One region of the Vibrio ziniensis genome, then DNA from elsewhere that is predicted to be linked to it. Evidence: predicted binding sites of a transcription regulator. Region 1 holds the regulator's gene; each other region holds the start of a gene.
The links. Region 1 encodes PurR, which represses purine synthesis genes. Its sites were predicted from a motif close to TNANGNAAACGTTTNCNTNA; they were not measured.

Region 1 (10,608 bases):
AAACATGTTGAAATTGCTCCCGGCACTGTCATTGGTGAAAATTTAGAATTGGACCGACAACGATTCCACGTGTCTGACGACGGAATCGTCGTCATTGCAAAAGGAACAAAAGTTGGATTCTAGAAAGGAACAACTCAATGTGTGGTTTACCGTTTCAGAAGCTCAAGGGTTAGTAAAAAGTGGAGGCTTGGCTGATGTAGCCAAGGCTCTGCCTAAAGCTTTGCTGGAACTTGGCCACCAAGTCGCTATAGTTTTACCTGGTTATCGCAGCGTACCTGAAAAAGATTCATCGCCAGTGATTCTCGAAACCGAACTTACTCATTGGCCACATATTCGCTATCAAGTTCGTCAAAGAGAGCTTGAGGGTGTGCCTGTTTACCTCATTGATTGCGATATGTATTTTGACCGTCCTGAACTTTATGCTGAGCACAACCAAGCCTATCCTGATAACGGAGAACGCTTTGGCTTTTTCTCAGCAGCGTGTTTAGATGTGTTGCCTAAGCTAGGAATTAAACCTGATATTATCCATGCTAACGATTGGCATACAGGGTTAGTTCCATTTCTTCTCAAAACTCGCTTCAGAAACGACCCTTACTTTACTGGCGTCAAAAGTGTCATAACCATTCACAATGCGATGTTTAAAGGCATATTTTCTCATCATCAGTTAGAAGTCATTCCAGAACTTAATTTGTCGGGGATGGAGTTCCTCGAGTATGGTCATGACCATATCAGTATGCTCAGAGCAGGTATTGCATTTGCAGACAAAGTCAATGCGGTAAGTCCGAATTACGCGTCAGAGCTTCTTACTCCTCTTGGTTCTCATGGTTTGGTTGATGATTTTGTACGCCGAGCACGTGATTTACATGGCATCGTTAACGGATGTGATTACAGTGAGTGGAACCCAAGAACGGACACATACTTGCCAGAATTTTATTCAGACGAAGCAAAATCGTTGAAGAAGGGTAAGTCTGCCAGTAAGAAAGTGTTGCAAGAAGAATTGCAGCTTCCGCAGCGTGACGTTCCTCTATTTGGAATGGTGTGTCGACTAACGCATCAAAAAGGTTTCCATTACATTCTTCCTATTTTGGAGAAGTTTCTGCGTAACGATGTTCAATTGGTTATCGTGGGAACGGGGGAGCCCGAAGTAGCAAATCAGTTACACAAGATAGCCAGCGTGCATTCAACACAATTTGCTTTTGTTGAGGCTTACAGTAATCGCTTTGCGCACCTTGTTGAAGCTGGTTCTGATTTCTTCTTAATGCCGTCAGAGTTCGAAGCTTGTGGTTTGAACCAAATCTACAGTATGGCTTATGGTACTTTGCCGATTGTGCGAGAAGTTGGTGGCCTAAAAGATACCGTGTTGGATTACGATAAATACCCTAGTGAAGCTACTGGTTTTGGTTTCCAAGAGCCATCACCAGAAGCATTACTCATCACAATGCAACGCGCGTTACTTTTTTATCTTCAACATCCAGATTTATTATTAGAAGTTCAACAACGCGCAATGAGGTGTGACTTCAGTTGGCGAGAATCTGCGTTGGAGTACGTAAAGATGTATAACTACGCAATTTTTGACTAGATAGATAAATGAACAAAAACAGAGCTTTAAAGCTCTGTTTTTGATCTGGTCGAGGTAGAGTAGCATTATTTAACAACTCTAATCACCTTGAAAGGGGAGGATGTGGTACCCTCAGTCTATTCTGTTTCACATTAAATTAAGTGGTACCAATGCCCCAAAGCATGCTTTTTCATAAAATTTACCATCATCCAACCAGTCAGGAATGGGTGGTATTTGTACATGGTGCAGGAGGCAGTTCGTCCATTTGGTTTAAGCAAATTAAAGCGTATAAGCAGCATTTTAATTTGTTGTTTGTTGATCTGCGTGGTCACGGAAAATCCCCTCAGCTCATCAAAGATCTGATCAGTAACAAATATACGTTTAAGTCTGTTACGTTAGATGTATTACGAGTTCTCGATCACTTAAAGATTCAATCTGCGCATTTTGTCGGAATGTCTCTTGGGACGATCATCGTACGTAACCTTGCAGAGTTGGCAACAGAACGCGTGAGTTCTATGGTGTTGGGTGGTGCGGTCACCCGTTTAAATACCCGCTCGCAAATCTTGGTTAAATTGGGGCATATAAGTAAGAATTTTGTACCATATATGTGGCTCTACCGTTTATTTGCCTATATCGTTATGCCGCAAAGAAGTCAAAAGCAATCTCGAAACTTGTTTGTCCGAGAAGCGAAGAAGCTTTGCCAGAAAGAATTCAAACGTTGGTTTACTCTTACTGCAGAGATTAATCCAATGATGCGTTATTTTCGCGATAAAGAGTTACCGATACCCACCCTGTATTTGATGGGCGAGCGTGACTATATGTTTATCCAGCCTGTTAAAGATATGGTGGCATTGCACGAGAAAAGTGAACTATGGGAAATACCGGACTGTGGGCACGTGTGCAATATTGAACAGCCTGAAGTATTTAACCGAGTTTCCATCGATTTCATCCACAAGCAGTTAACCATTAACGCTTAAAAGCCTTCTAGATGCTCTCATAGCCGCAATTCCAGCACAATCCGAATTGCGGTTCGTTATTCTCTCCGCAATGCTTACAGACCCAATCTGGCTGATTTGGGAATGCTGGTTGTAAGTAGTCACTTATAACCTGTTCGGACTGTTCGAGCAAACTCAGATTCAAAAGCCATACATAAGGTGAAGAGGCTTCATCAAAAGGGATTTCCCCGCGGACACTGAAAAGCGTTTCACCTCGAACTTCACAGGGAATATTTTGTTGTCGCAACAGCCCGCACACAATATGTGCTTCAGTTGGATGTTGAGCAATGAATATTTTCATATTACTCGTCGGTGATTGTTCTCTTTTTAAGTTTAGTCAGTACTTGTTTTGCCAAAAACGGAAATATGCCCAATAACGCAAAAGAAAGTAGAACGCTTGGAGATAGTATTCCTGACAGAGTGTCTATATCAGCAAGTTGAGTGCCTGCATTGAGATAAACAGCCGTTCCTGGGAGCATCCCCAACTGACTAACTAGGTAATAACGAGTCGTTGAAATCGGTGTTAAGCCCATAAGTAGGTTGATAAGAAAGAATGGAAACACTGGAATCAATCTTAGTGTAAACAGATAAAATGCACCATCTTGCGCTACACCTTTATTGATGGCAGAAAGATTGTCACTAAAACGGTGTTGTATCCAATTGCGAAGCAAATATCGGCTGCTAAGAAAAGCGAGGGTCGCACCAATTGTACTAGCAAAAGACACTAAGATAAGACTAAACCAAAAGCCAAATAAAGCCGCTCCGAGAAGAGTAACAACGGCAGCTCCGGGAATGGATAAAGCGGTAATCACAATATATGCGATAAAGTAAGCAATAGCTGAAAAAACGAGGTTCTGGTCTATGTATTGAGAGAGGGCTGCTTGTTGAGTTTTCGCATATTCCAGAGTGAGATATTGGCTAAACTCAGTACCCATAACAACGATGAGGGTAATTAAAATCAACCCTAGTATCAGTTTATGACTCATCGTTAACTCCAAAATAGTTGGATAAAACCATCACTTGCTCCTCATACCATCCTAGATAAAAATATGATCAGACTGAGCATCGGTAGAACAGCGAATAGGCGTCAAACGCAAACGCGCATTCATTCGTCCCTGAAGCTCCTCCGATCCATCCATGGCTCGGAGGGTTTGCTTATCGACGCCTATTCACTGATCAGGAAATTATCCAGAATGGTATCATGTATAGAGAATAGGAAAGGCAGAGCCGACTTTAAATTTCATTTTGGTTTTGATTATTCATAAAAAAGCACCCTATGAAGAGTGCTTTGTATCTTTAAGTCGAATATAGAAACTAGAGTTTCTGCATTAATTCATCGCGGCGAGACTGGGGAATGACAGACCAATGCTTACCTTCAATTGCACCTTCTAAAGCCCATAAAAGCTCAATACCAACAGTTGTGGCATGAGTCTCTTGCACGGCTCTAAACGCAGCCACTGCGCCTTTCTGTTGCAGCATGTCAACAGAATCGATTCCTGCTTTTTTGAGCATACGTTCTGTAGCAAGACGCATATTAGGAAGATCTTTAAGTCGGTCTGGTTTCGCTTTAGCTTGAGTCTCGCGTTCTTGTTTCGCGACATCTAAGGCTTGCTTTGCTTTTTCAATAATTAGATGCGGGGTATCCCACACATTTTCAGGTAAGGCAAAGTATTTAGTCACAACAGGAAAACCACGTTTTTTATAAACGTAAGGTTCATAGCCTTGTTGTTGGAAATTCTTTGAGGAGTGATCATCCGCACGAATGTGTAGTCGGTCATTAACGACCAGAGCAAACATCGTGTCATCGATGAAAATGCCAAACCCTCCGAACATAGAACGCGATTTTACGCTTCCTAGTTGCTCAAAAAGTCGCATTGAGTCTTTTAGTACTGGTTTATCCATGCTGTTAGTCTCGGTGTATTAATAAATACGCCACCAAATTCAGGTCCGAGAGAATAGCAAAAGAATACATTGAGCATGTCAATCAAGCGTCAACTCATGTATACCTTTTTGCCATCGGCAACCCCGCTACCTACCAATTATGAACTAACATGGATTGGTTTAGGCCGGAGGCTTTGCGTCCCACCCTTTCAGATGGTTTGCCCTGTGCGTGACATTACTTTCAAAATAATAAACAAAACTTTGAATAAGCATCACATTTATGTGAACTAAATGTGACGTTGATCAAAGTTTGAATATTGGGTTTGCGAGCTTATTACTGTTTTAATATTTGTGAGATGAATTTCACTGGCTCTTATTGAACGGTACTTAAATAGAGTAACTAATTATTTTGTAAGGTCTTTTACTGTATCACGCTCTACAATTTCTGGATGCATTTCGAAGATTCGACGTTCATGCTCTTTATCTTTGATTCGTTCTAACAAAATCTCAAATGCGTTTTTGCCCACACGACGTTTTGGTTGATGAATCGTGGTTAGGGGCGGAGAGAAGTACTCTGCAAGTTCAATGTTATCGTATCCGATTACCGAAATGTCATCGGGTACACGAACACCTTTTTGTTGTAAACGTGACATTAACCCTAGTGCCATTGTATCGTTGAAACAGAACACAGCGGTCGGCATTTTATCCATTGCGATAATTTTATCTGCAGCTAGTACTGCTGTATCACACTCGAAGTTGCCTTCAAGAATCCAGTTATCATTCACTGTCAAGTTCGCCTCTGCCATAGCGCGACGGAACCCCGCAATTCGTTCCTGACAAGCGAGTTTATGTAAGTGTCCACTTAAGCAAGCAATGTCTTTATGACCTCTGTCGATAAGGTATTTAGTCGCTAAATAGCCCCCTAATTCAGAGTTATCAATGATTTTGTCAGCAGTAGAAGCTTCTGGACCCCAATCCATGATGACTTTTGGAATGTCCGAATGACTTTCAAGCATCTCTGACAGTTCTTGTGTTAGGTCGGAGCACATGACTAAAATGCCATCCACTCGCTTCTCAGCCAGCATTCGGATGTAATCTCTTTGTTTCTCGTAGATGCCACCTGTGTTACACAGAATCAGTGTGTAACCCTGACGGTAACAGTAGCTTTCTACACCGTCGATGACTTCAGAAAAGAATAGATTGGTTGATTGAGTAACTAACATACCAATGGTGCGGGTAGTATTGCATTTCAAGCTACGTGCTACGGCACTTGGTGCGTAGTTTAGCTCTTTTACTGCTTCGAGAACTTTTTCTTGAGTTGCTTCAGCAACAAAGCGAGTTTTATTAATTACGTGTGATACGGTTGTGGTTGATACGCCAGCTAAGCGAGCAACATCTTTAATCGTAGCCATATATTTGTCCTGTTTTGACTGCTGATTTCGCTAAATTTTTTATTAGGTAAACAACCCACATTACTGGCCGGATTCAGCAGCGGCGAAGTTTATAAAGCTTCTAGCCTAAAGTCGTTAAAACACAAAAACCGCTTCGATATAGCGGTTTGAGTTTTAAATAATGATTCATCTTTTATGGTATTGAGTTTAAACCGCAAATGGTTAGCTAGCAACGACAAATCAATAGCGCAAACTTAACTGTAGTCACAATTCATGCCCTTTGTTGAACCAACGATGAGTTTCAATTGCCTGTAAGATAGTTTAAATCAAGCTCTAAAAAAGCGACCAATAATACTGAAATTGATGAATAAAATCCCAATTTATCCTTGCTCGCACAATCAAAAGAAAAATCAGGTATCCAGTTCAATAGATGATGACGAATATAGTCCGCTTGGAACTTTAGGGCCTGTTCCATACGGGCTTCTTTCTCAAGTTCGTTAGAGCGAATAATGAGGTGTCCGAGAAAGTCTAATTCGATAGCGAGATGATCATATGATTCATTTGTCTGCTCTTGAACATGTACGCCATTTTGCTCCATTAACTCAGCAATTGCTTGTGCTGGAGTTTTATTATTCATTTTTGATTTATCAATATAAAGAGATGCGTACGGGAGAGCCGAATTCCCATCACATTTTAGAAATAGGTTATAGAAGCTATTAGCAATTTGCACTTGTGCATCTTCATGTTTGAGAAGTTGCTTGAGAGTTGCGCATAGTTTGTGAGTGGAGACTGCTAAATGGTCGTTTTCACTAAGTCCTGCGAGAAAATTGTAAATTTCGGGGGATGAGTAATGTGACAAGTCTTGTGAACTGAGTTCGCAAGCAAACAAACCTGAAAGCCACCAATAGATTTCAGCTCGTTTTTCGTTAAAGGCTTTAATTTCTTTCATTACTTAGCTCCGTACTTTTCTTTATCTAAGTCTAAGCAATAATTACGCTCTGTACGAAATTTGCGAACTAAAGTATGCAGATCGAAGACCTTTGTTGAGCGAAGGTTGGCGAAAAAAGACCCGCATAAAGCGGGTCTTCATATCATCTTTGCAAGGAGCTACTTATCTTGTGTTAGTTTGCCATCAGAGCCAGCAACATAATCGCGCATCTTTTGCCAAAGCTGACCAAGGCTCTCGTACCAAAAGCGCTCGGTTTGCTCCAAATAGCGTGCTTGAGGCGTGTATTTATCCCAGGGTTGAGTAATGTTAGCTTGAGCTAAAAAGTTGGTTGGCGCTGGAATCGGGTTTAATCCTGCGGAATTAAATTCTTTAATTGCTCTTTCCATATGGCTGGCGGAAGTCACTAGTACCAACTTTTTGCTTTGTACGAATGCAGCAGCTTGTCTTGCCTCTTCCCAAGTATCTTTTGCTGTTTCTAACAACACGATGTCAGACTTTGCTACACCGAGTGCTAATGCGACTCGTGCTAACATACGAGCATGACTAAACTCGCTGCCACCAGCATAACCTGAAAGAATCAATTTGGATCCTGGGTACATCCTAGCAATACGTATTCCTTCCGTTAAACGCATTAATGCTGCTCGTGATAGTTCAGAAGTTGGTGGTATATAGCCATCGACAACATGTCCATTACCTAAAACCATCACGTAATCAATGTTTCTTTCGACAGGAAGAAACGCGGGGTATTGGCGCTCTAAAGGCATCAACAAACTTGTTGATATGGGTTGAAACGAAATAAGAAAAAGACTGGTTAGAGAAAACAGAACGATGAGGCTGCCAGTTTTACGTTTGGCAGTAAACATAATCAGCATTAAGCCAATAAATCCCACAATCAGCAGTGCTGGTAAGGGCATTAAAAAGGATGAAACAATTTTTTTCAGCTCAAACATAAACAAAATAGTCCGAAAAAACAGCACTTGACAATAAAAAGGGTGAAACCCTCTTTATTCCTGCTATTCCTATGACAAAATAGCAGCACGAATTCGCTATGATAACCCAAGCCGCTGTGACAGAAGATCGTAATTTCGACGATATTGCCCACAAATTTGTAAAAAATATCTATGGCTCCGATAAAGGAGAAATCCGTCAAGTAATTGTGTGGGAAGACCTGACGCAGTTGTTGGCAAGTTTTGACCAATCAGAAACTCCGTTGCACATTCTAGATGCTGGCGGGGGACTAGCGCAGATGTCACAGAAGCTCGCTAAGCTCGGACATCGTGTGACCTTGTGTGATCTTTCTTCTGAAATGCTCAATCTTGCTAAGCAGGATATTGCCAATAATGGCTTGCTTGATCAATATCAGTTGGTCCATTCTCCTGTGCAAAATATACAGGAGCATTTAACTGAGCCAGTTGACGTGGTGATGTTTCACGCTGTGATGGAGTGGTTGGCTGAGCCAAAACCCGCTTTAGAAAACTTGTTAGCTCAAGTGAGACCGGGTGGCATGGCATCTATCATGTTTTACAACTACCACGGGCTTGTATATAAAAATGCAGTATGTGGCAATATTCCTCATGTATTAGAGGGAATGCCGCATAGAAAACGCTTCAAACTTCAGCCTCAAACTGGATTGCTTCCTACGGAAGTGTATCAGTGGATAGAGGATTCAGGGTTTGAGATACAAGGTAAATCTGGTATTCGCTGTTTTAGTGATTACATTGGCAATGTGAAAAATATGGGCGAATACCAATACGATGATGTATTGGCTTTAGAACGAAAATTTTGTCGTCAGGAGCCATACCTCTCATTAGGCCGATACATACACGTATGGGCTAAGAAAAAACAATAACAGGAATAACAATGGGTGAGTTAACTCAGAACGCTGTTGAGCAACCTATTGATGAATTGGTTAGCTGGGTAAAGCAGCATGATTTCTCATTAAATCTAACGACTGAGCGACTCGCGTTTTTAATCGCAATTGCAGTGCTAAGTAATGACAGATTTGATGAAGAACTCGGTGAAGGTGAGTTGCACGATGCGTTCATTATAGTCACTCGAATGTTTGAAGATACAGGTGAAGCGTCGGCTTTTCGCGCTAACAACGCCATTAATGAATTAGTTAAACAACGTCTGATCAGCCGCTTTACCAGCGAACTGACTGATGGGGCTAGCATATATCGCCTATCGCCGTTGGCGATTGGCATTACTGATTACTACGTTCGTCATCGAGAGTTTTCTAAGTTAAAGCTTTCTATTCAGCTTTCAATGTTGGCTGATGAAATGGCGAAGGCGGTTGAATCTGCAGAACGAGGTGGTTCAGTTGGGCACTGGAAAAAGAATGTATTCGGTGTGCTGAAATACTCTGTAGGTGAAATCTTTGACCGCATTGATTTAAACCAACGCGTCATGGATGAACAACAACAATCCGTAAAACAGCAAATCGCCGAACTCCTGAATAAAGATTGGCGTGAAGCCATTCATAACTGTGAAGCGTTGCTTTCTGAAACCTCCACCACATTAAGTGAGTTGCAAGATACGTTACAAACTGCAGGCGATGAACTTCAAACTCAAATTTTAGATATACAGGAAAGCGTGTATGGCAATCCTGAACTTGAGTTCATTGAAGAAACATTATTTGGCTTGCAGATGAAACTTGATCGCATAACGAGTTGGGGGCAGCAGGCGATTGATTTGTGGATCGGTTATGACCGTCACGTACATAAGTTTATTCGTACGGCTATCGATATGGACCAAAATCGCGCGTTTAGCCAACGCCTGCGTCAATCCTTTAACGACTACTTTGAACAACCTTGGTATTTAACTTATGCCGATGCAGACCGCCTTATGGATCTGCGTGATGAAGCATTAGTGCTACGTGACGAGGAAGTTACTGGTAGTGTTCCTGATGAAGTTGAATACGAAGAATTCCAGCAAGTAAACGATGAGCTTGCTGAAACAATCGGCGCTATGCTGCAAGTGCATAAAGACCAAGGACAAGCGATAGATTTGGGTGCGGTATTACGTGACTACCTCGCTACCCATCCAAAAACACATCATTTTGATTTAGCACGAATTGTTGTTGATCAAGCAGTTCGACTCGGCTACTCAGAGTCGGACTACCAAGCGATTCAGCCAGACTGGCAAGCAATCAACGACTTTGGTGCAAAGGTACAAGCAAATGTCATCGACAGATATTAATGAATACATGCCAGAGAATCTGGCTAAAGCGATCAGCAATCCGCTTTTCCCTGCACTCGATAGTGCTTTACGTGCTGGTCGACATGTCTCTAGCGACGATTTAGATAATCACGCGTTCCTATCGGATTTTGAAACGGAGTTGGCGCATTTTTACCAACGCTATAACACTGAACTGGTGCGCGCACCGGAAGGTTTTTTCTACTTACGCCCTCGTTCAACGACGTTAATTAGCCGCAGTATTTTGTCTGAACTAGACATGCTGGTGGGTAAAGTGCTCTGTTTTCTTTATCTCAGTCCTGAGCGTTTGGCTCACGAGGGCATCTTTACCAATCAAGAACTGTATGAAGAGTTACTTTCACTAACCGATGAAAAAAAGCTTATGAAGTTAGTGACCAACAGAGCTAATGGCTCTGATTTGGACAAAGAGAAACTGTTTGAGAAAGTACGCGCATCGCTTCGTCGTCTGCGTCGCCTAGGTATGATTATCAATATCGGTGAAACCACAAAATTCAGCATTAGCGAAGCAGTGTTCCGCTTTGGTGCTGATGTTCGTATTGGTGACGACATGCGTGAAGCGCAACTACGTCTTATCCGCGATGGTGAAGCTGTTGTGCATAACCAGGAACCGAATCAGCA
Region 2 (10,608 bases), 510 kb from region 1:
TACGCTAAAGTTTCTGAAAAAACGCGTCGTGTATTTGACCTGTTTACTGGCGTGATTGCCATTGGTTTTCTAAGTGTGATGGCGAAAATCTGTTCTGAGATGTTTTTTGAGAGTTTAAAATTCGGCTACAAAACACAGAGCGAATGGGCGCCTGCCATGCATCATTTCTGGTTGATGATTACCGTTTCTGCTGTGATTTTTATCCTCCAGTATTCCACGGAATTGATTTCTAATCTGTTCTTTTTGATCAAAGGCCGCGAGCTGAATGGCGAAGTTCACCAACACATAGCATTGGAAGAGCAGCCATTTAAGGTTGATAGCGATCAATTACATTCTGTTTTTGACAAGGAGAGCACAAATGGGAATTGAGATGTTAACTTTGACCCTGTTGGGCTGCATTTTAGCCTCATTTGCTCTTGGGGCTCAGGTTGGATTAGCTCTGGGCGGAATAGCGATGGGGGTTGGCTATTTAGTTTGGGGGGAGGCACTGTTTAATATTATTCCAACTACTGTTGAGAGTACCTTTTTTAACTTCATACTTCTTGCGATCCCTCTCTATATCTATATGGGACAAATACTTACCCGTTCTGGAATCGGGGATGCAATGTTTAATGCTAGTCAGCTGATGATTGGTCGTGTGCGCGGGTCTCTAGCAATCAGTGTTATCGGTGTATGCTCAATGATTGGCGCTATGGTTGGTATTATTGGCGCTGGGATCATGACGTCGAGCAGTATTGCTTTAAAGCCTATGCTTGACCGCGGTTATGATAAGAAACTGGCTCTCGGTGTAATTATGGCTGGTGGCTCTTTGGGAATTCTAATTCCCCCAAGCATTCCAATGATCATGTTTGCCTCCGCTACTCAAAACTCAGTAGGTAAAATGTTCCTTGGTGCCATGGTGCCTGCTTTCATAACGATTATTTTATTGATTAGTTATGTGGTAATCAGCTGTAAAATTAAGCCGGAACGTGCCCCATTTGATTCTGACAATGACATTGAAATCCCCAAAGGCTACCAGTTATTCAAAACGATTCGTGATGGTGCCTCTTCGTTTGCTCTGATTGTTGTGGTTCTCGGAAGCATTATTGCAGGCATTGCGACCCCAACGGAGTCTGGTGCGTTAGGCGTTGCTGGCGCCATTCTATTATCTATTCTGTTTAAGCGTTTTAAACCAGAAATCCTTATGAAGTCTGGTATGCAAACGGCAATGTTAGTCAGTGTTGCTATGTGGATAATATTAGGAGCTTCTGTCTTTAGTAACTTCCATCTGCTGATGGGGATACAGGGAATGGTATCAGGGTTCACTCGAGATCTAGATTTACCACCTATCGTTATCATCATGATGTTTCAGGTTATCATGCTGCTTTTAGGATTCATTATTGATGAGTTCATCATCGTACTGATGTGTGCTCCTATATTCACACCAGTGGCGGTTGCTCTTGGCTATGATCCTATTTGGTTTGGTGTACTGATGATTTTAAATATTGTTATCGCTGTCCAGACCCCTCCTTATGGCTTTGCGTTGTTTTATTTGAAAGGAATTGCTCCCAAAGGCATAACCATGATGGATCTGTATAAGTCAGTAACACCATTTATATTGGTTCAATTGCTAGTGCTTATCATCTGTATGTTATTTCCGGACATTGTCACGTGGCTGCCTAATAAGGTCATGGTTTGATATAACCATCCCATGCTCTACCTATGTTAATACTCATAGGTAGAGTTATTGTGGTGGTGTTACATTATTTTAACAATGTATCTATTTGTAAGTAAAATATACTGCTTCTTTATGACCTTTCTTGCATAATTTCCTATACATACTTTTGAAATCAGCATAAATTCGGTCTGGAATTTGTGATCCGATGTCTTTATAATTTGCGCCCAATCGATTACGCAACCGTTTACTTTTACCTTTATTAGGACTCGATCATGCTGGAAAGGCTCTTTAAACTCAGTGAAAACAGCACAAACCTGCGCACTGAGATCATTGCAGGTGTAACTACATTCCTGACAATGGCTTACATTATTTTTGTAAACCCTGCTATTTTATCTGCAACTGGCATGGATCAGGGTGCAGTATTTGTGGCAACCTGTTTAGCAGCAGCAATTGGCTGTTTCATCATGGGTTTTGTTGCTAACTACCCAATCGCTCAAGCGCCTGGCATGGGCTTAAACGCTTTCTTCACTTATTCTGTTGTACTTGGAATGGGTTATACATGGCAAGTAGCACTAGCCGCTGTATTCTGCTCTGGTGTGCTTTTCATTATTTTGAGCCTGTTTAAGATTCGTGAATGGATTATTAACTCCATTCCAATGTCTCTAAGAACGGGTATCTCTGCTGGTATCGGTCTGTTCTTGGCATTTATTGCTCTGCAAAATGCAAAAATCGTTGTAGATAACCCAGCGACATTAGTATCAGTAGGTGATTTTACTAGCCTTTCTCCTGTACTTGCTGCGGTAAGTTTCTTCCTGACTATTGGTTTGGTTAACCGCGGTATTAAAGGCGCTGTATTGATTGCCATTCTGCTTACCACTGGTTTAGGTATCATCTTTGGTGACGTTCAATGGCATGGCATTATGTCTGCTCCACCAAGCATTGCACCTACTTTCCTACAACTTGATTTTGCTGGTGTTTTCAACATCGGTATGATTTCAGTTATCTTCGCATTCTTGTTTGTTGACCTATTTGATACAGCAGGCACGCTAGTTGGTGTTGCAACTAAAGCTAATTTAATCGGTAAAGACGGCAAAATTCCTCGCTTGAACAAAGCGCTACTTGCTGACTCTACAGCAACGTCTATCGGTGCATTGCTTGGTACTTCAAATACAACATCTTTCGTAGAAAGTACTGCGGGTGTGGCTGCTGGTGGCCGTACTGGTTTAACCGCAGTTGTAGTTGGCATTTTGTTCCTTCTTGCATTATTCTTCTCGCCATTAGCGGGGATGATTCCAGCTTACGCAACAGCAGGTGCTCTGTTCTACGTTGCTATTTTAATGATGTCTGGTCTAGTAGGTGTTGACTGGCGAGATCTTTCAGAAGCAGCTCCAGTAGTGGTAACTTGTTTGCTGATGCCTCTAACTTACTCTATCGCTGAAGGTATTGTGTTAGGCTTCATCTCTTACACCGCAATCAAAGTGCTGAGCGGTAAAGGTCGTGAGATCTCAGCTAGTGTGTGGTTTATGACTGCTATCTTCTTGGCTAAGTTGATTTTCGCTTAAGATTTTAATGGCGTGGTGAAATTCATCACGCATAACATGTATTAAATTAGGTTTATTACAATGAGCAAAAAATTCGTTATCACTTGGGACAATATGCAGAACTATTGTCGTGAACTCGCTGAGCGTCAAATGCCAGCAGAACAATGGAAAGGTATCCTAGGTGTTAGCCGCGGTGGTTTAGTACCAGCAGCTATTCTTGCTCGTGAGCTGGGTATTCGCTATGTAGATACAGTATGTATTTCTAGCTACGACCACGATCACCAGCGTGATATGAAAGTACTAAAAGCACCAGAGCATGACGGAGAAGGCTTCCTTATCGTTGATGATTTGGTTGATAGCGGCGATACAGCACGCAAAATTCGCGAGATGTATCCAAAAGCTAAGTTCGTTACCGTATGTGCAAAGCCAGCAGGTAAAGAGTTGGTTGATGAGTACATCGTAGACATCGAACAAGATACTTGGATTGAACAGCCATGGGATATGCAACTATCTTTCGTTGAACCAGTGAATCGTAAGCGCAAATAAACCTTCATAGCTTGTGTTTAAACGCAGCTTTATTGAAAAATAGCATTTACTTAAAAATGACCCTTTCTTGGGTCATTTTTTTTATTACTATATAAAACAAATAAATCGTTTATTTAGCGAGACTGGGTTATGTCTGAAGAAGATAACAATATAAATTTGTCAGAGACGTTGTTTGTAAAGCGGAAACAGGCTAAGGAAACGTCGGCGCTGACTCAATACATGCCTAGCAATTTAGAATTTTTGCAAAACAAGAAAAAGCAAGAAGGCTATTCTTGGTACCGAAACGTGCGCCGTCTGCAATGGGTATGGCAGGGGGTGAATCCTATCGAGCAAGAAGAAGTGTTGGCTCGTATTGCTTCATCCACTCATTCACGTACGGATGATGACTGGCTTGATACTGTCATGGGTTACCATAATGGTAACTGGGCATTTGAATGGACACGTCTTGGTATGCAGTATCAAAAAACATCTTCTGCATTGGAAGGTGACGCTGCTGCAGAGGAACTCTTTAAAGCATCGCTCTGTTTTAGCATCGCCGGCTATCCGCATTTAAAGAATGATAATTTGGCTTTGCAAGCCCAGGTGTTAGCAAGCAAGGCTTATTCAGAGGCTGCTGAGTTAACCAGTTTTACTGTTAAAAAATTAGATTTTACTTATCAGAGCAAGAAATTTTCTGGCTACTTACATCTCACGAATACAGATAAGCCTCACCCAGTTGTGATTGTTAGCGCTGGTTTAGATAGCTTGCAAACTGACATGTGGCGACTTTTCCGTGACTACTTGGCAAAGCATGATATTGCAATGTTAACCATCGATATGCCTTCTATCGGCCACAGTTCGCAATGGCCGCTGACTGAAGATACATCTTGTCTGCATCAAGCGGTGATTAATCAATTGGCCGATGTGCCTTGGGTTGATCATTTTTGCATTGGTCTAATTGGTTTCCGTTTTGGCGGAAACGCTATGGTTCGTCTGTCATTTCTAGAGCAGGAAAAAGTCAAAGCGTGTGTCGCGATTGGTGCACCGATACATGATGTGTGGTCATCTCCAACCAAATTGAAGCAGATGCCTAAAATGTATCTCGACATATTGGCTTCACGATTAGGTAAAGATGCGGTCGATATTGATAGTTTATCTGGTCAAATGAAAGCTTGGTCGTTGAAAACACAAGGCTTCTTAAGCAGCCGACGAACAAAAGTACCGATTTTGGCTGTAGGTTTGGAAGGCGATCCGGTGTCACCACATTCAGACAATCAATTGGTGGCACTTTTTAGTCAGGGAGGAAAAGCTAAACAGATAAAAAGCAAGACAATTACACAAGGATATGAGCAATCCCTCGATTTAGCGATAAAATGGCTTCAAGAAGAACTCTGTAGGTGACATTTTTCCTAAATTAGTTAAGAGTGATATTTGCGTTATTTATATGACTTTTAAGGCATATAAATAGTAGTGATATTTATTCTTATATATGGAAATGGAGAATCCTATGCCAGAAGGGACGAAAAATCCGACGCACTACCGTTTGTTATCTGCTTTTAAAGCAATAGGCCCTTATTTACGTGAAGGAAAATGTAAAGAAGGTAGCTATTTGTTTGATTGTTTAGCCGCCTGTGTGGATGACAGAAAAACGCCAGAGAAACGTGAGTTTTGGGGCTGGTGGATGGAGCTCGATGAAACTGAATCTGGATATGAGGCAAAATATCAATCAGGCCGTTATAACTTAGCGGGCGAATGGGAAGCGAAAGCGATTCCAGAGTCAGCGTTGTCTGAGGTTATACAAAATAGAGAAGAGTTTCATCAGAAGCTAAAGCAAACATTAGATGAACGTTTTGGTTTATCACTTTCTATGCACGAAGAGTCAGTAGAATTTGTATGATTTTAGCTATTTGAATGTTACTGAATGCAAAAGGTGCTATTTAGCACCTTTTTCTTCTTGTGCTTAACGCAGTTGATTGCTAAAACATCTTCTCTTAACTGTTTTCAATTTGAAGAAGAAGGCATGAAAACGAACCAGCAAAGCGGAACTACAGCGCAAACTGTCGTTGTGAAATTAGGAACCAGTGTTCTTACCGGTGGCACACTCGCTCTTGATAGAGCCCATATGGTTGAGCTTGCTCGCCAGTGTGCAGAACTGAAAAAGCAAGGCCATTCAGTGGTAATTGTATCTTCAGGTGCAATTGCAGCAGGCCGTGAACATTTAGGTTACCCCGCACTGCCCAACGCAATGTCGAGCAAACAGTTGCTTGCAGCAGTTGGTCAAAGTCAGCTGATTCAAGTTTGGGAATCTCTGTTTGCTATTTACGGTATCAAAATTGGCCAAATGTTGTTAACCCGCGCCGATCTTGAAGATCGTGAGCGCTTCTTAAATGCTCGCGATACCATTAATGCTTTGGTTGAACACGGCATTATTCCCGTGGTTAATGAAAATGATGCAGTTGCAACTAGCGAAATCAAAGTGGGGGATAATGACAACCTGTCTGCCCTTGTAGGAATTTTGTGTGGAGCGGATAAGCTTCTGCTTCTGACCGATCAAAAAGGTCTGTTTACTGCGGACCCTCGCAAAGATCCTAATGCGGAGCTGATCAAAGAAGTCAAAACCATTGATGATACCTTGCGTAAAATCGCTGGTGGTAGTGGTACGACATTAGGCACGGGTGGTATGGCAACCAAACTTCAAGCCGCCGATATTGCTCGCCGAGCAGGTATTGAAGTGATTATTGCTGCTGGCCGTGGTGAAAACGTCATTTTTGATTCACTGAGTGATATGCCGCAAGGTACTCGCTTCTTACCATTAGAAGAGTCTTTAGAGAATCGCAAACGTTGGATTTTAGCGGGGCCGTCTGCTTCTGGTGATATCATCATCGATGACGGCGCGGTAAATGCGGTAAATGAGAAAGGCAGTAGTTTGCTTGCCAAAGGTGTGGTGAGTGTTCGCGGACAGTTTTCTCGTGGCGAAGTTGTTCGAGTGACCGATAAAGCCGGAAAGTTGGTGGCGCGTGGTATAGCTGCATATTCAAATACAGATTTGGCAAAGATTGCAGGCAAGCACAGTAAAATGATTATCGACATTCTTGGTTATGATTACGGCTCAGAAGTCGTGCACCGAGATGATATGGTCGTGATCCAAGAATAAATCGAGGATAGGCATGGATTTAACAATTATGGGAAAGGCGGCGAAAGACGCGGCTTTTCAACTGGCTACCGCTACAACTGCTCAGAAAAACCAAGCACTATCTATTATTGCTGATGAGCTTGAAGCTAATGCGGATGTCATTTTAAGCGCAAATGCTAAAGATATTGAACTCGGCCGTGACGCGGGTTTATCCGAAGCATTACTTGATCGTCTGCTACTGAACAAAGAACGTTTAGCGGGGATCGCTAACGATGTCCGTAATGTGATTAGTTTAAATGACCCTGTAGGCAGTGAGATAGACAGTAAGGTACTGGAAAATGGGATGTCACTATCTCGTCGTCGAGTGCCACTTGGTGTGGTTGGTGTAATCTACGAAGCGCGACCAAACGTGACTATCGATATCGCCGCTTTGTGTCTCAAAACGGGTAATGCCTCCATACTGCGTGGCGGTAAAGAAACCTTTTTCTCCAATATGGAATTGGTGAAAGTCATCCAATCTGCTTTGCAAAAAGCGCAACTGCCAGCTGCTTCGGTACAGTACATTGAAAAACCGGATCGCGAATTGGTTTCTCAGTTACTCAAACTGGATGATTACGTGGATATGATCATTCCTCGTGGTGGGGCTGGTTTGCACAAAATGTGTAAAGAAAACAGCACTATCCCAGTCATTATCGGTGGTTTTGGTATCAGCCATATCTATGTTGACCTAAGCGCAGATTTAGACAAAACCGTAGATGTGATTGAAAATGCAAAAGTTCAGCGACCATCTGCATGTAATGCGCTTGATACGCTTTTGGTTCATCAGGACATTGCTCAGCCTTTGTTGGAAAAACTGATCGCAAAACTTAATGATAAAGTCACATTTGTCGCGGAGCCGAAAGCGAAAGCATTAATGCAGACCGCGAATAATATTCGTGATGCTCAAGATGGTGACTTTGATACTGAATGGCTAAGTTACACCCTAGGTGTAAAAGTGGTGCAAAACGTGGATGAAGCGATTGACCATATGCGTGAACACAATGCTAGCCATTCAGATGCCATTATGACAAACGATCTGTTTAACGCCGAGAAATTCATCAATACCGCAGGTTCAGCTGCTGTTTATGTTAATGCGTCAACGCGTTTTACTGACGGTGCTCAATTCGGATTGGGGGCGGAAGTTGCGGTATCGACTCAGAAACTGCATGCCCGTGGTCCAATGGGGTTAGAAGAGCTCACCAGTTACAAATGGGTAGGTAAGGCGAATTACTTATCTCGAACTTAATTACTCGTGTCGAACATAAGTTATATGCTGTAATTTAAGCAATTAATCGATTGAAATGGGGCGTATGACGCCCCTTTTTGTTTTCTTAATATTAGTGAATCCTGTAAACTGATGTTCTTACTATGGAGGTGGTATGCATTGTCCTTTTTGTTCTGAAAACGATACGAAAGTAATCGATTCCCGTCTTGTGGCTGATGGACACCAAGTTCGCCGCCGCCGCCAATGTCTTGCTTGCAGCGAACGTTTTACTACGTTTGAGACTGCCGAATTAGTGATGCCAAGAGTGATTAAATCTAATGGCAATCGCGAACCGTTTGATGAAGACAAAATGATTGGTGGCTTACAACGTGCATTGGAAAAACGTCCTGTAAGCGCAGATTCTATTGAGCTTGCGATCAGTACTATTAAGTCGAAACTGAGAGCGACTGGTGAGCGAGAAGTACCAAGTCAACTGATTGGTAACCTCGTTATGGATGCGCTAAAAGAGTTAGATAAAGTGGCTTATATTCGCTTTGCTTCGGTTTATCGTAGCTTTGAAGATGTACGTGAGTTTGGTGAAGAAATTGCCAAGCTGGAAGACTAGCAACAGTTTACGAATTTACCTGATTACGAATAGATGATGACGATGTTTACCCCTTTTGATCACCAAATGATGACGCGAGCGATAAAGCTTGCTCAAAAAGGTCGTTTTACCACTGCGCCTAATCCCAATGTTGGTTGTGTGATCACTCAAGGTGACACCATCTTGGGGGAAGGTTTCCATTACCGAGCGGGTGAACCTCATGCTGAAGTTCATGCTTTGCGTATGGCAGGTGAGCGATCTCGTGGTGCCACTGCTTATGTTACTTTAGAGCCTTGCTCTCATTACGGTCGTACACCTCCATGTGCGGAAGGTTTGATAAAAGCGGGTGTATCTAAAGTCATTTGCGCAATGCAAGATCCGAATCCTCAGGTCTCAGGGCGCGGTATTCAAATGTTGCGAGAAGCGGGAATTGAGGTCGAGGTAGGTTTACTTGAAGCTGATGCTAAAGCCTTGAACCCTGCGTTTATCAAGCGTATGCAAACGGGAGTTCCGTTCGTTCAATTGAAAATGGCCTCCAGTATCGATGGACAAACCGCGTTATCGAATGGCAAAAGCCAATGGATTACCTCTCAACAAGCTCGGCAAAATGTGCAGCATTACCGCGCGCAAGCGGGGGCTATTTTGTCTACCAGTCAAACGGTTATTGATGACAATGCATCCTTAACCGTTCGTTGGAATGAGCTTCCTGCAAGTATCAAAGATGTGTATCCGGAAACCGAACTACGTCAGCCTGTTCGCGTCATTTTAGACAGACAGAATAAACTGCATTCTCAGTTGGCGCTTTATGCATCTCCTTCGCCAGTAATACGAGTCAGTGATGAAAATGCTGACGTAACGGTTGAAGTGAATGCTCATGGTCAGTTAGATATGCGCCAAACTTTGGCAACATTAGCCAAGACACACAATATCAACCATATTTGGGTTGAGGCAGGTGCAACATTGGCGAAATCTCTGCTGCAAGAGCAGTTGGTCGATGAGCTAGTTTTGTATTTGGCACCTAAAATAATGGGAAGTGATGGTCGAGGTCTGTTTGGTGCTCTGGGTCTAACCGACATGCAGCAAGTCATGGATCTCGAAATAAAAGAGTGTCGACTGGTTGGTTCTGACATCCGCATTGTTGCTATACCAAAACCCACTGACTTAAAAAGAAAAGATTAACACTATGTTTACTGGAATAGTCGAAGCGGTCGGCCAACTTACCGCAATCACACCTAAAGGCGAAGATGTCACTATTACTGTGAATGTCGGTAAGCTGGATATGTCAGATGTTAAATTGGGCGACAGTATCGCGACCAATGGCGTATGCCTGACAGTGGTTGCTTTTAATGACTCGAGCTATAGTGCTGATTTGTCATTAGAAACCTTAAATAAATCCGGTTTTGCCAGTTATAAAGCTGGCGATAAAGTGAACTTAGAAAAAGCCATGCTACCGACGACACGTTTTGGTGGGCACATTGTTTCTGGTCACGTTGATGGTGTCGGCGAGATTGTTGAACGCAACATCGTTGGTCGAGCTATCGAATTTTGGGTTGAACTGCCTGAAGAACTGAATAAATACGTTGCAGAGAAAGGCTCAATTACCGTTGATGGTATTAGTCTAACTGTCAATGACCTACGTAAAAATTCTTTTAAATTAACCATTGTTCCCCACACCACTCAGGAAACAACGATTGATTCATTCCAAGTCGGTCGCAAAGTGAATTTGGAAGTGGATGTGTTAGCGCGCTATTTGGAGCGTTTGCTACAAGGTCGAGAGCAGTCTAAATCATCTGAATCTCGATTAACGATGGAATTTCTGCAACAGAACGGATTTGCTTAACTCTGCTTCCATTGAATTACTTAAATGGAACATGCATAAGCGGCTAACAATAGGACAAAAAAACG
Region 3 (10,608 bases), 230 kb from region 1:
CGGCTCTGCAAATCCTAGAACAGGGACACATTACGCCGGAAGAGATGAAAGGTTCTTGGGCGGGCGCGATGGGGCAGTGTCAGTTTATGCCAAGTTCATTCTTAGCCTTTGCTGCAGATGGCAATCGTGACGGAAAAAAAGACATCTGGGGAAGTAAATCGGATGTGTTTGCTTCAACTGCAAATTATTTAAGCCAATCAGGTTGGGATGATAAATATACCTGGGGTCGTCAAGTCAAGGTACCTCATGGACTTGATAAGAATCTCGAAGGTCGTCAGCCAGAAAAAGGCAAATACTTGGGTGAGTGGAGTAAACTTGGTATTACTCGTTACGACGGTAAACCACTTCCAGCGTTGAGCGATGACATCAAAGCGTGGCTGATTATGCCCGATGATGAAGATGGCCGTACGTATCTGGTTTACAACAACTATAACGTGCTGATGAAATGGAATCGCTCTTATTACTTTGCTTTGGCGGTAAGCCATTTGGCAGATAGAATCGTTTATTAGTCTCTCAAGACATTGAAGAAATAAAAAAGGGCTTTAAGAGCTAATGCCGTTCACTTAAGGTGAGCGGCATTGTTTTTTCTAGGGTATCGGCTTGGCTTTTTCTTAACGACCCTAGGGAAGGATCTTTCTCGCCTAGGTTCAAGTATTAAGCTCTCACTCATTGAGTAGAAGTTTTGGAATTGCCTCGGGATTGCTCCTGGTGACGAGTATGGAAGTCCCACTATCAGGCGCATGATGTGAGCTAATGCTCCATTGAAGCTAAGTTGATATGGCAAGTAATCTCCATTCAACGTATTACACATCTGCACCATTTGATACCTGACTAAGTTATAGGTCAGTAGTATTCCCCAGAGTTCTTGCTTCACTAATTCAGGGAGTCGACTTCGAAGTGTGAGTCGGTTGCCAAGCATATATTGTTTTTGTTCTCGATACCCAAGCTCAATCTCCCAACGGTATCCATACAGACCCACTATGTCCGATTTGGGGTAAAGCATAGGGTCAAGCATTGAGGTGAGAACATCGTATTGCTTACCCTCTTTGACTCTCGTGATTAAACGTACAACCACTTCTTGTTCCAGCTCTGGCCACTTCTTACGTGCTTGCGGGTTACTCTTCAGTTTTATCAGTTTATCTTGGCGGCCGAGAGACTGAATGACATCATAAGTGAGTCCTTTTTTCATTGGGATAAGCCAATGTCGATTTATGCCTTGCGAGCTCCATGCTTGAAGTAGGCCAAGAGAGTAAAAGCCTTTATCAAAAAGGGTTAAGCTATTATCAGGTGTCGTCTCTATCAGTTGCTCTGCTAACTTCATTTCATTGACGCTATAACAGTCAAAGGCACTGCCTGTGATTAAATGGCTGCTCAATTCCATCTGACATACCATGCGCACTTGTGGGTACTGTGTTTCTTTACCGTCACGATTGGTAGGCTTTGCAAACGCTTCAGCGTTCTCTTTTGAGTCCTCCGTTCGCCACAAAACACCATCAACGCCAAGAAGAGTGAGTCCGTTCCAGTTTGGTAAATTCGCCAGCTTAAACCAATGACTTTGCGTACACTCAAAAAGAGCTTTAGCCGCTGACTCACCGAGGTTTTTTCTTCGCTGTGTTAATGCACTTGGAGCAACAAATGGTTTACCTGTGCGGTCAACAATATCGAGCATATTTACAATGTCTGCCATGGATTTATCGTTATAGATTGCCATTCCAACCAGTAACCATGCCATCGACTCTAAAGTTAGCTTTCGTTTTCTTAGCGTAACAGTATCGGTAAGCTCGTAAGCACTATTGATGAGTTCAATGGGCAGGAGGTCAGCGAGTGTCTCAACTTGATTGGGTTTATAACTGTTGATGATGTCGAGGGCTTGAGAAACGTGCATAAAAAAATCCGATAAACAGAGTCTATCGGATTTTTACATACAGGTAGGATCATTCAACTGATCTGCCGATTAAAGTCTTAACTGATCGGCATTAGGGCTTTAAGAGCCCTTTTTAATAGCGATTTTGCCGCTTACTTCTGCTTGGTTAATTATTTCTTAGTATGGAATTGCTCACACGCAATCATCGTGTTTTCAATCAAACTAGCGACTGTCATTGGACCTACACCTCCAGGTACTGGTGTAATGAAGCTTGCATTGCTGCGAGCCACATCGTATTCAACGTCACCTACCAATTTGCCGTTCTCTAATCGGTTAATGCCGACATCGACCACTACTGCACCTTCTTTGATCCATGCTCCAGGAATAAAGTTTGGTTTACCTACCGCGACAACTAAAATGTCAGCTTGACGAACATGGCTTTCCAAATCTTTGGTAAATCTGTGGCAAGTTGTAGTTGTACAGCCTGCAAGTAGTAGTTCCAATGTCATTGGACGACCAACGATATTTGACGCACCGACGATCACCGCATGTTTACCACGCATAGGAATGTTGTAACGGTCTAAAAGGGTAATGATGCCTTTTGGCGTACATGAGCGTAGTTTTGGAATACGTTGAGCGAGACGACCAACGTTATATGGATGGAAACCATCAACATCTTTTTCTGGGTGAATATGTTCAAGCACGTGTGTTGAATCGATGCCTGCTGGAAGAGGAAGCTGGACAAGAATGCCATCGATTTCCGGATCCTGGTTAAGTTGATCAACCAAATCCAATAATTCTGTTTCTGAAGCCGTTGCAGGTAAGTCGAAAGACTTAGAAATAAAGCCCACTTCTTCACACGCACGTCGTTTGCTGCCAACGTAAACTTGTGATGCAGGATCTTCACCGACAAGCACTACTGCTAGACCCGGAGCACGTAATCCAGCTTCTGTTCGAGCTTTTACTCGTGCAGCAACTTCTGAACGCACGGTTTTAGAAATAAGTGTTCCATCAATATTTTGAGCAGTCATGACTTTCCTTCACATTTATAGCGAAAATTTTTGCGCGCATTGTCGCAGAAATTTTAAATAACATCCATAAGCAAACGTTTGCTTTGTTTTATTTTTCGACGTTTAAACGTTGAGTGGTAAATTTTTAGGCATTTAAATCAGAAACTAAGATAAAGCCGTTGATTTACCATCTCTAACTCGTATAATCCTTTCCCTGTAGCGCGCCCTTAGCTCAGCTGGATAGAGCACCTGCCTTCTAAGCAGGTGGTCACAGGTTCGAATCCTGTAGGGCGTGCCATTATTTAGAAGGGTTAGCAGGGTTCACTTGCTAACCCTTTGTCATTTTAGCACCTTCAATGGCTTGATCTGTATCGTTCCCCTTTAACCCCACATAACTAATATGGCAGCTAAGGCTACCAATATTAAGCCGAAGCCATCTTTGATTCGTACTTTCTGCTTAAGCCACATAATAGATATCAGCATTGTAAAAAAGATTTCTACCTGACCGAGCGTTTTTACGTAAGGTACCGCTTGCAGTGACATAGCACTGAACCATCCAATTGAGCCAAGGCAGCTAGTAAAGCTCGTTAAGAACACTATTTTGGGTCTAGCGAATAGAGCTTTTAGCGTATTAACATCTGTAACAACTAAATAGCTTACCAAAATCAGTGTTTGAAGTGAGATGACCAATAGCAGCACCCAGGCTGCACCATAAGGAAAAGGTAGTCCTAATGCGATACTTGCTTCTCGAACCCATAAAGACGTTAAAGCGAAAGCACTGCCGCAGCTGATTCCTAAAATAACAGTAGGGAGAGATATCTGGCGGAAACTGCCTTGTGTACTTAATAAGAAGACACCTACGCCTCCGACAAAGACTCCAATCCATCCTAATAGCGTCAATTGAGTACCGAAGAAAAGCATTCCAAGCAGCGCAGCAACCAAAGCTTCGCTCTTTGCAAGCCCAGCACCAACAGCATAATTATTAAACTTAAACAGTCGAACCATTAGCGCAGTGGCAACGATCTGCATCGTGGCTGCACCAACGATGTAAGTGATGAAAAGCGAACTGAAATTGGGGCTTGGAATGGGTTCTATGAAATATAAAGTGGCTAAATACAATGCAGCAATCGGGCTTGCCCAAAGAAAGCGAGCTAAAGTGACACCTGCTGTTTTAACATTACCGGACAAATGACTTTGAAATGCATTACGCCAAGACTGCATAAAAGCCGCAAAAAGAGTGAACAGAATCCATGTCATGATAAGAATATCCAACGAGAAAAGAAAAAATAGTCGTGCGAGTTAGCGAGCAAGATGAGCTCTGGCACTACACTATGCAACTAATCCGCTGCTATATCAAATGAATGAGCAACAAAAAGCCTCTCAAAAGAGAGGCTTAGAAAATGTTTTATTGATTAACCTGCAAGGACATCTGTCGCTACTTTGTAGCTAGGGTCTTCTTTTACGTTGATTTCGATAAGGCTACCGGCTTTATCTAATAATGCGCGACAATCCTGACTTAGGTGACGTAGGTGCAGTGTTTTACCGACAGACGCGTAGCGCTCTGCCAAGGTCTCAATGGCTTCAATTGCAGAATGGTCTGCTACACGCGATTGGGCAAAGTCGACAATTACATCTTGTGGGTCGTTTTTGGCGTCAAATAGTTCAAGGAAGTTAGCGGCAGAGCCAAAGAAGATAGGACCGTTAACTTTATAAACTTTAGAACCCTCTTCATTAAGCTGGCTACTTGCGTAGATATGTTTTGCGTGCTCCCAAGCAAACATAAGTGCAGAAGCAACTACACCAACGCCTACAGCAATAGCTAAGTCGGTAAACACAGTAACAACCGTTACTAGGACAATGACAAAGAAATCCTGCTTAGGTACGCGGCGAGCAAGTTTAAACGTAGCCCATTCGAATGTGCCGATAACGACCATAAACATGACACCGACCAGAGCAGCAAGCGGAATCATCTCAATAAGCGATGCTGCGAACAGGATGAAAAACAACAACATCACCGCTGCCACAATACCGGATAATCGACCGCGTCCTCCTGAGTTTATGTTGATCATCGATTGACCAATCATCGCACAGCCACCCATTGCACCGAACACAGAGCAGGTAATGTTGGCTAAACCTTGCCCCATACACTCGCGGTTAGACTTACCGCGGGTATTGGTCATTTCATCCAGAACAGTTAGGGTTAATAATGATTCAATCAAACCGATGGCGGCCAAAATTACAGAATATGGAAGAATTATCTGTAGTGTCTCAAGAGTCATAGGTACGACAGGGAAAGCAAATGTTGGAAGAGTACCAGCCAGAGTCGCGCTTTCGTTACCAGACATCGCTCGTAGGAAGTCGACAACTGTGCGTGTTTCTAAACCGAGTCCTTGTACCAATAGTGTTACTGTTACAATAGCAACGAGCGAAGAAGGTACTGCTGTAGTGAGCTTTGGTAAAAAGTGAATGATAGCCATGGTTAAAGCTACCAATCCCAGCATCAGGAACAGTTGCTCACTTGGTAGCCAAGTTAGAATGCCATTGATATCAGGAGCTTTGAACTGCCCAAGCTGAGCGAGGAAAATAACGATAGCAAGACCATTTACAAAACCGATCATCACAGGGTGCGGAACCATACGGATGAACTTGCCGAGTCTGAACAGACCCGCTGCAATTTGTAGTACGCCAGTAAACAATATGGCTGCAAACAGATATTGAACACCATGACTTGATACTAAGCTCACCATCACCACAGCCATTGCACCAGTTGCGCCAGAGATCATGCCTGGACGTCCACCGAATATAGATGTGATAAGGCCAACGATGAATGCTGCATATAAGCCAACCATAGGGTCAACGCCAGCCACGAATGCGAAAGCGACGGCTTCCGGCACCAATGCTAGAGCAACTGTAAGTCCTGAAAGGACATCATTTTTTACTGAGTGTTTGGAAAACTGTGGAAATTCAAACATGACTTGAGCGTTTTTCCTGATAATTGTAATGAACCGACTTTATTTAGAACGCTCATTGAATCGAAATGGAATGTACCGAATGAAATATCATAGGGCAAAAAGTGTATTCAAAAGGCTGAACGCATCAAATTAAAGATGAGGGGCGGATGCTACAGAATTGTGTGATGAAGTTCAATAATGAACCTATAACCATGATCAATGAGACTGTTGAAATGATAAAAAAAGCCACCCTGAGGTGGCTTTTAAAAAGGCTTATATTAGTAACCTTGAGGTTTAGCCATCGCAGAACCTGCTTGGCTACTTGCCACTTGGCTGCCAGCGCCGATAGGAGCGTAGCGTTCAGTGCGGAAAGGTGCTGCATTTACAGCAATTTCTTTAACCTCTTGCGGACCAGAAGCTTTCGTCATAGGTGATGACGCGTGACCTTTTGTTAATGCCACAACTTTTGCCGGTTTAGCAACTGGCGCTAGTTCTGTAGTTTCTTGTCTCGCAATTTCAACAGTCGGAGCTTGTACTTCAGGTTGTTGAATTTCTTCGTATGGAGCGACAGTCGTTTCTACTGGCGATGTTTCAGCTTTCTCGACGATGCTATGCTCGATGACTTCGATGATAGTCTCAACTGGTGCTTCAACAACCGGTGTTTCTGCAATAGCGACTTCACGACGAATAATCACTTTACCCATTGCCATTTCAGGGAATGCGTAACCGCCTAGCACTGGTGTTGATACAACTGTATTTTCAACGACTGTTTCAACTTGAGGTTGAGCTTTAACAACAGGTTTCGCTAAATCATAACGAGGCATCACTTTACCCATAGCCATCTCTGGAGATGCTACACCACCTTTACGAAGGCGGAATGGGTTAGGGCGACGATCACGACCACGGCGACGACGTTGACCACTTGCTCGCAGATGACGAGGAGAGCGACGATTACGGCGTTGCTTCTGCTCATCTTGCTGTTCTGCGTTATCAGTGTCTAAGTCTGCTTGAACCAATTCAGTCGTAAACTCTTGAACAACAGGTGCTACTACTTCAGTAGGTAAAGACTCATCAACAATATATGTTTCTTCAGTTTGTTGATTGTTCACGCGTACTTGCTTATTAAGCTTACGGCGTTGGCGACGCTCTTTAACTACAGCTGCTTTAGTAGTTTGTTGAGTCTCACTTACTGGCTCTTTCTCTGCATTTTCTTGCTGAGCTTCAGCGGCTAATTGGCGACCTTCTTGTTGAAGCTTGTTTGACTTAGCTTCATTACGATCACGCTTATTGCGGCGTTCTTGCTTTGGCTTACGCTCTTGCGGTTTGCTTTCGCTAGCAACAGTTTGCTGTTCGCTCTCAACCTTTTCGTTCGCCTTTTCAGTTATTGGCTTACGGCGATTGTTTCTGTCGCGAGAGTTGTTGTTACGACGACGGTCGTTACGCTCACGACGTTGAGGTTGCTTCTTACTCTCGCTATCAACTTCAGCAGTCTCTTTAGCTTGGTCTTTCTTGTCTTCTTCTGAAGAGGCGAAAATACCTGCTAGAGCTTTAAAGAAGCGACTGACCAGCCCTGGTTTTTGCTCAGTAACAACCGATTCTGTAGGTGCCTCTACTTTAGGTTTCGCTACTGGAGCAGGTGCGGGAGCTGACTGGGCTGGTGATGCAAAGCCTTTCAGAGCCGGTTCTTCGATACGTTTAGGACGAAAATCTTGTTCGCTAACCTCTTTGCCTTCTGCTTCTTTTAAGGCTTCAAGTTTTCGAGGAATCAAGTAAGAAAGAATTTCGTGTTCTTCACCTTCGCGCACACGTACCACTTCAAAATGAGGTGTTTCCATGTCTGAATTTGGAACGATGGTAATTCTAACTTCTTGAATGCGTTCAATGTGGTTAATTGAGCGGCGCTTTTCGTTCAACAGATATGAAGCAATAGAAACCGGTACAACCGCCAGAACTTGTGACGTATTGTCTTTCAATGCTTCTTCTTCGATCAAACGAAGAACTGAAAGCGCTAAAGATTCATTATCACGAACCACACCTGTGCCCGAACAACGTGGACAGATATGGTGGCTTGCTTCAGCTAGAGAAGGACTCAAACGTTGGCGAGACATCTCTAAAAGACCGAAGCGCGAAATACGACCGATTTGTACACGAGCGCGGTCTAAGCGAACGGCATCACGTAGACGGTTTTCTACTTCACGTTGGTGACGAACAGGAGTCATATCGATGAAGTCGATAACAACTAGGCCACCTAGGTCGCGCAGACGTAATTGGCGTGCAATTTCATCTGCTGCTTCTAAGTTGGTGTTTAGAGCAGTTTCTTCGATATCTCCGCCTTTTGTTGCTCGTGCTGAGTTGATATCGATAGACGTCAGTGCTTCTGTTGGGTCAATAACAATTGAACCACCTGAAGGCAGACGAACTTCGCGTTGGAACGCGGATTCAATTTGGCTTTCGATTTGGAAGTGGCTAAATAGCGGCACTTCGCCTTCGTATTTCTTAACACGGTTTACGAAATCAGGACGAACTAGACGGATATGGTCAAGCGCACGTTCGTAGATAGTATTACTATCAATCAGGATTTCACCGATATCACGACGCAAGTAGTCACGAATCGCACGAACGATAACGTTACTTTCTTGGTGAATTAGAAATGGCGCAGGATTCGCGTCAGATGCTTGTTTGATCGCTGCCCAATGGTTCAGCAGAACGTTTAAGTCCCACTCTAACTCGTCACCATTTTTGCCAACCCCAGCTGTACGAACAATTAGACCCATACCTTGAGGTAGTTCTAACGTGCTCAATGCAGTTTTAAGTTCAGTACGCTCATCACCTTCGATACGGCGAGAAATACCGCCAGCACGAGGGTTGTTTGGCATAAGAACTAAATAACTACCAGCAAGAGAGATAAATGTGGTCAGCGCAGCACCTTTACTACCGCGTTCCTCTTTTTCAATCTGAACGATAACTTCTTGGCCTTCTTTAAGCACTTCTTTAATGCTTGGACGACCTTGGTAGGAATAACCTTCTGGGAAGTATTCGCGAGCAATTTCTTTAAGAGGGAGGAAACCGTGTCTTTCAGCGCCGTAATCAACGAAAGCAGCTTCTAGACTTGGTTCAATACGGGTGATACGACCTTTGTAGATATTCGCCTTTTTCGATTCGTGTCCAGGACTTTCGATATCAAGATCGAACAATCGCTGGCCGTCGACCAAAGCGACACGCAACTCTTCTTTCTGAGTTGCGTTAATAAGCATTCTTTTCATTTAAAAATCTCGTAATTTTTTCTTTGTTTTGATTATTGTTCTTGTCGCATTTGGTTCGCTTTCACGGTGCCAGATCCCATGGCTTAATTCATTACAGCCTCCCGGCTGGAGGGGATGCTCGAGGACACGTCAGTCATCACAAGCTTAAACAGCCTGTGATCCGCATTTGAGGCGGAAATACTCATCATGAAAAGGCGAAGAGTAGAGCAACAAGAAACCTAAACCTGAAATGTCTTACGCCAATGCAGCACTCGGTTTTAGGTTTACTACTCGTTCATTGCTTTAAATAAACGGTAAAATAGAAACATACCAGTTCACTTATTGCAGGTGTGAACTATAGCAGTGACTGCTAGTCACAGCAATGTGCTTTATTAGAAAGCGCTTAAAAATTTCTGGCCATGTCCAAAAGTGCTTCCTTGTCCGTGTCAATTTTAAGCAAAATGGGCGAGAAGTTTGTGTTTTATCAATAAGAAACCGCCCAATTTTCGGGAGCAAAGAGCTAGGTGATGTTTATTTCAGCGAGTTATTAAAAAAAAGCATCCGAAAAGCGATTTTTAATCACGAAGAAAATGTGATTTCGCACAGTTTCAGTTAGAATAGCCGCCATGAACGAAATCAGAACTCAAGTCCAATTCATCGACATAGATGAAGATATGGCTGGTCAACGCATCGATAACTTTTTGCGTAACCAATTAAAATCAATTCCTAAAAGCATGGTTTATCGAATCTTGCGAAAGGGTGAAGTGCGCGTAAATAAAAAGCGAGTAAAGGCGGAATATAAGTTGGAAGCAGGCGATGTGGTTCGAGTTCCGCCTGTTACAATGGAAGAAAAGTCAGATGAAACTGCTGCACCAAGTACCAAACTTAATAAAGTCGCGGAATTAGAAAGTTGCATTCTTCATGAGGATGAACATGTCCTCATTTTGAATAAGCCTTCGGGCACCGCTGTGCATGGCGGTAGTGGCTTGAAGTTTGGCGCGATTGAAGCGTTACGAGCTCTTCGACCACAAGCGCGCTTTTTAGAACTTGTGCATCGAATTGATCGTGACACATCAGGTATTTTGTTGGTTGCAAAAAAGCGTTCTGCTTTGCGTCACTTACAAGCCCAGTTTCGAGAGAAAACAGTACAAAAATACTATTTTGCTCTGGTTATGGGGGAGTGGGAAAACAAGTGGAAAGTGGTTAATGCCCCATTGTTAAAGAATGAAGTGAACAGCATTGTGCGCGTGAGTTCCAATGGTAAGCCATCAGAAACGCGTTTTAAGATCATAGAAAAGTTTGAACAGGCGACGTTGATTCAGGCGAGCCCTATTACTGGTCGCACACATCAGATCCGTGTACATACACAATATATGGGGCACCCAATTGCCTGGGACGACCGTTATGGTGACCGACGATTTGATGCTTATACCGCACAATTTGGCATTGACCGTTTGTTCTTGCATGCTGCGAATATTCGTTTTGTTCATCCAGCGACGGAGGAAGTTATGGAAATCAACGCGCCTCTGGATAGCAAGTTA

Region 2: the regulator PurR is predicted to act here: its motif matches at 1,890-1,909, upstream of G5S32_RS11340 (NCS2 family permease).
Region 3: the regulator PurR is predicted to act here: its motif matches at 2,962-2,981, upstream of folD (bifunctional methylenetetrahydrofolate dehydrogenase/methenyltetrahydrofolate cyclohydrolase FolD).

Annotation. Positions count from the first base shown of each region.
Region 1 is NZ_CP049331.1:1,938,069-1,948,676, reverse strand. Features, by position in the region: gene glgC (glucose-1-phosphate adenylyltransferase) at 1-123, shown strand, start outside; gene glgA (glycogen synthase GlgA) at 113-1,579, shown strand; gene G5S32_RS08885 (alpha/beta fold hydrolase) at 1,729-2,535, shown strand; gene G5S32_RS08880 (TVP38/TMEM64 family protein) at 2,856-3,539, opposite strand; gene G5S32_RS08875 (TfoX/Sxy family DNA transformation protein) at 3,868-4,455, opposite strand; cyclic di-GMP riboswitch class I at 4,569-4,667, opposite strand; gene purR (HTH-type transcriptional repressor PurR) at 4,839-5,846, opposite strand; gene torD (molecular chaperone TorD) at 6,127-6,774, opposite strand; gene elyC (envelope biogenesis factor ElyC) at 6,933-7,751, opposite strand; gene cmoM (tRNA uridine 5-oxyacetic acid(34) methyltransferase CmoM) at 7,841-8,623, shown strand; gene mukF (chromosome partition protein MukF) at 8,635-9,972, shown strand; gene mukE (chromosome partition protein MukE) at 9,953-10,608, shown strand, end outside.
Region 2 is NZ_CP049331.1:2,443,549-2,454,156, reverse strand. Features, by position in the region: gene G5S32_RS11350 (TRAP transporter small permease subunit) at 1-369, shown strand, start outside; gene G5S32_RS11345 (TRAP transporter large permease) at 359-1,678, shown strand; gene G5S32_RS11340 (NCS2 family permease) at 1,930-3,219, shown strand; gene gpt (xanthine phosphoribosyltransferase) at 3,280-3,744, shown strand; gene frsA (esterase FrsA) at 3,874-5,124, shown strand; gene crl (sigma factor-binding protein Crl) at 5,231-5,620, shown strand; gene proB (glutamate 5-kinase) at 5,744-6,877, shown strand; gene G5S32_RS11315 (glutamate-5-semialdehyde dehydrogenase) at 6,891-8,141, shown strand; gene nrdR (transcriptional regulator NrdR) at 8,275-8,724, shown strand; gene ribD (bifunctional diaminohydroxyphosphoribosylaminopyrimidine deaminase/5-amino-6-(5-phosphoribosylamino)uracil reductase RibD) at 8,761-9,882, shown strand; gene G5S32_RS11300 (riboflavin synthase) at 9,887-10,543, shown strand.
Region 3 is NZ_CP049331.1:2,171,534-2,182,141, reverse strand. Features, by position in the region: gene G5S32_RS09935 (lytic murein transglycosylase) at 1-509, shown strand, start outside; gene G5S32_RS09930 (IS4 family transposase) at 560-1,885, opposite strand; gene folD (bifunctional methylenetetrahydrofolate dehydrogenase/methenyltetrahydrofolate cyclohydrolase FolD) at 2,035-2,895, opposite strand; tRNA gene G5S32_RS09920 (tRNA-Arg) at 3,096-3,172, shown strand; gene G5S32_RS09915 (DMT family transporter) at 3,256-4,131, opposite strand; gene G5S32_RS09910 (SulP family inorganic anion transporter) at 4,287-5,846, opposite strand; gene rne (ribonuclease E) at 6,104-9,088, opposite strand; gene rluC (23S rRNA pseudouridine(955/2504/2580) synthase RluC) at 9,694-10,608, shown strand, end outside.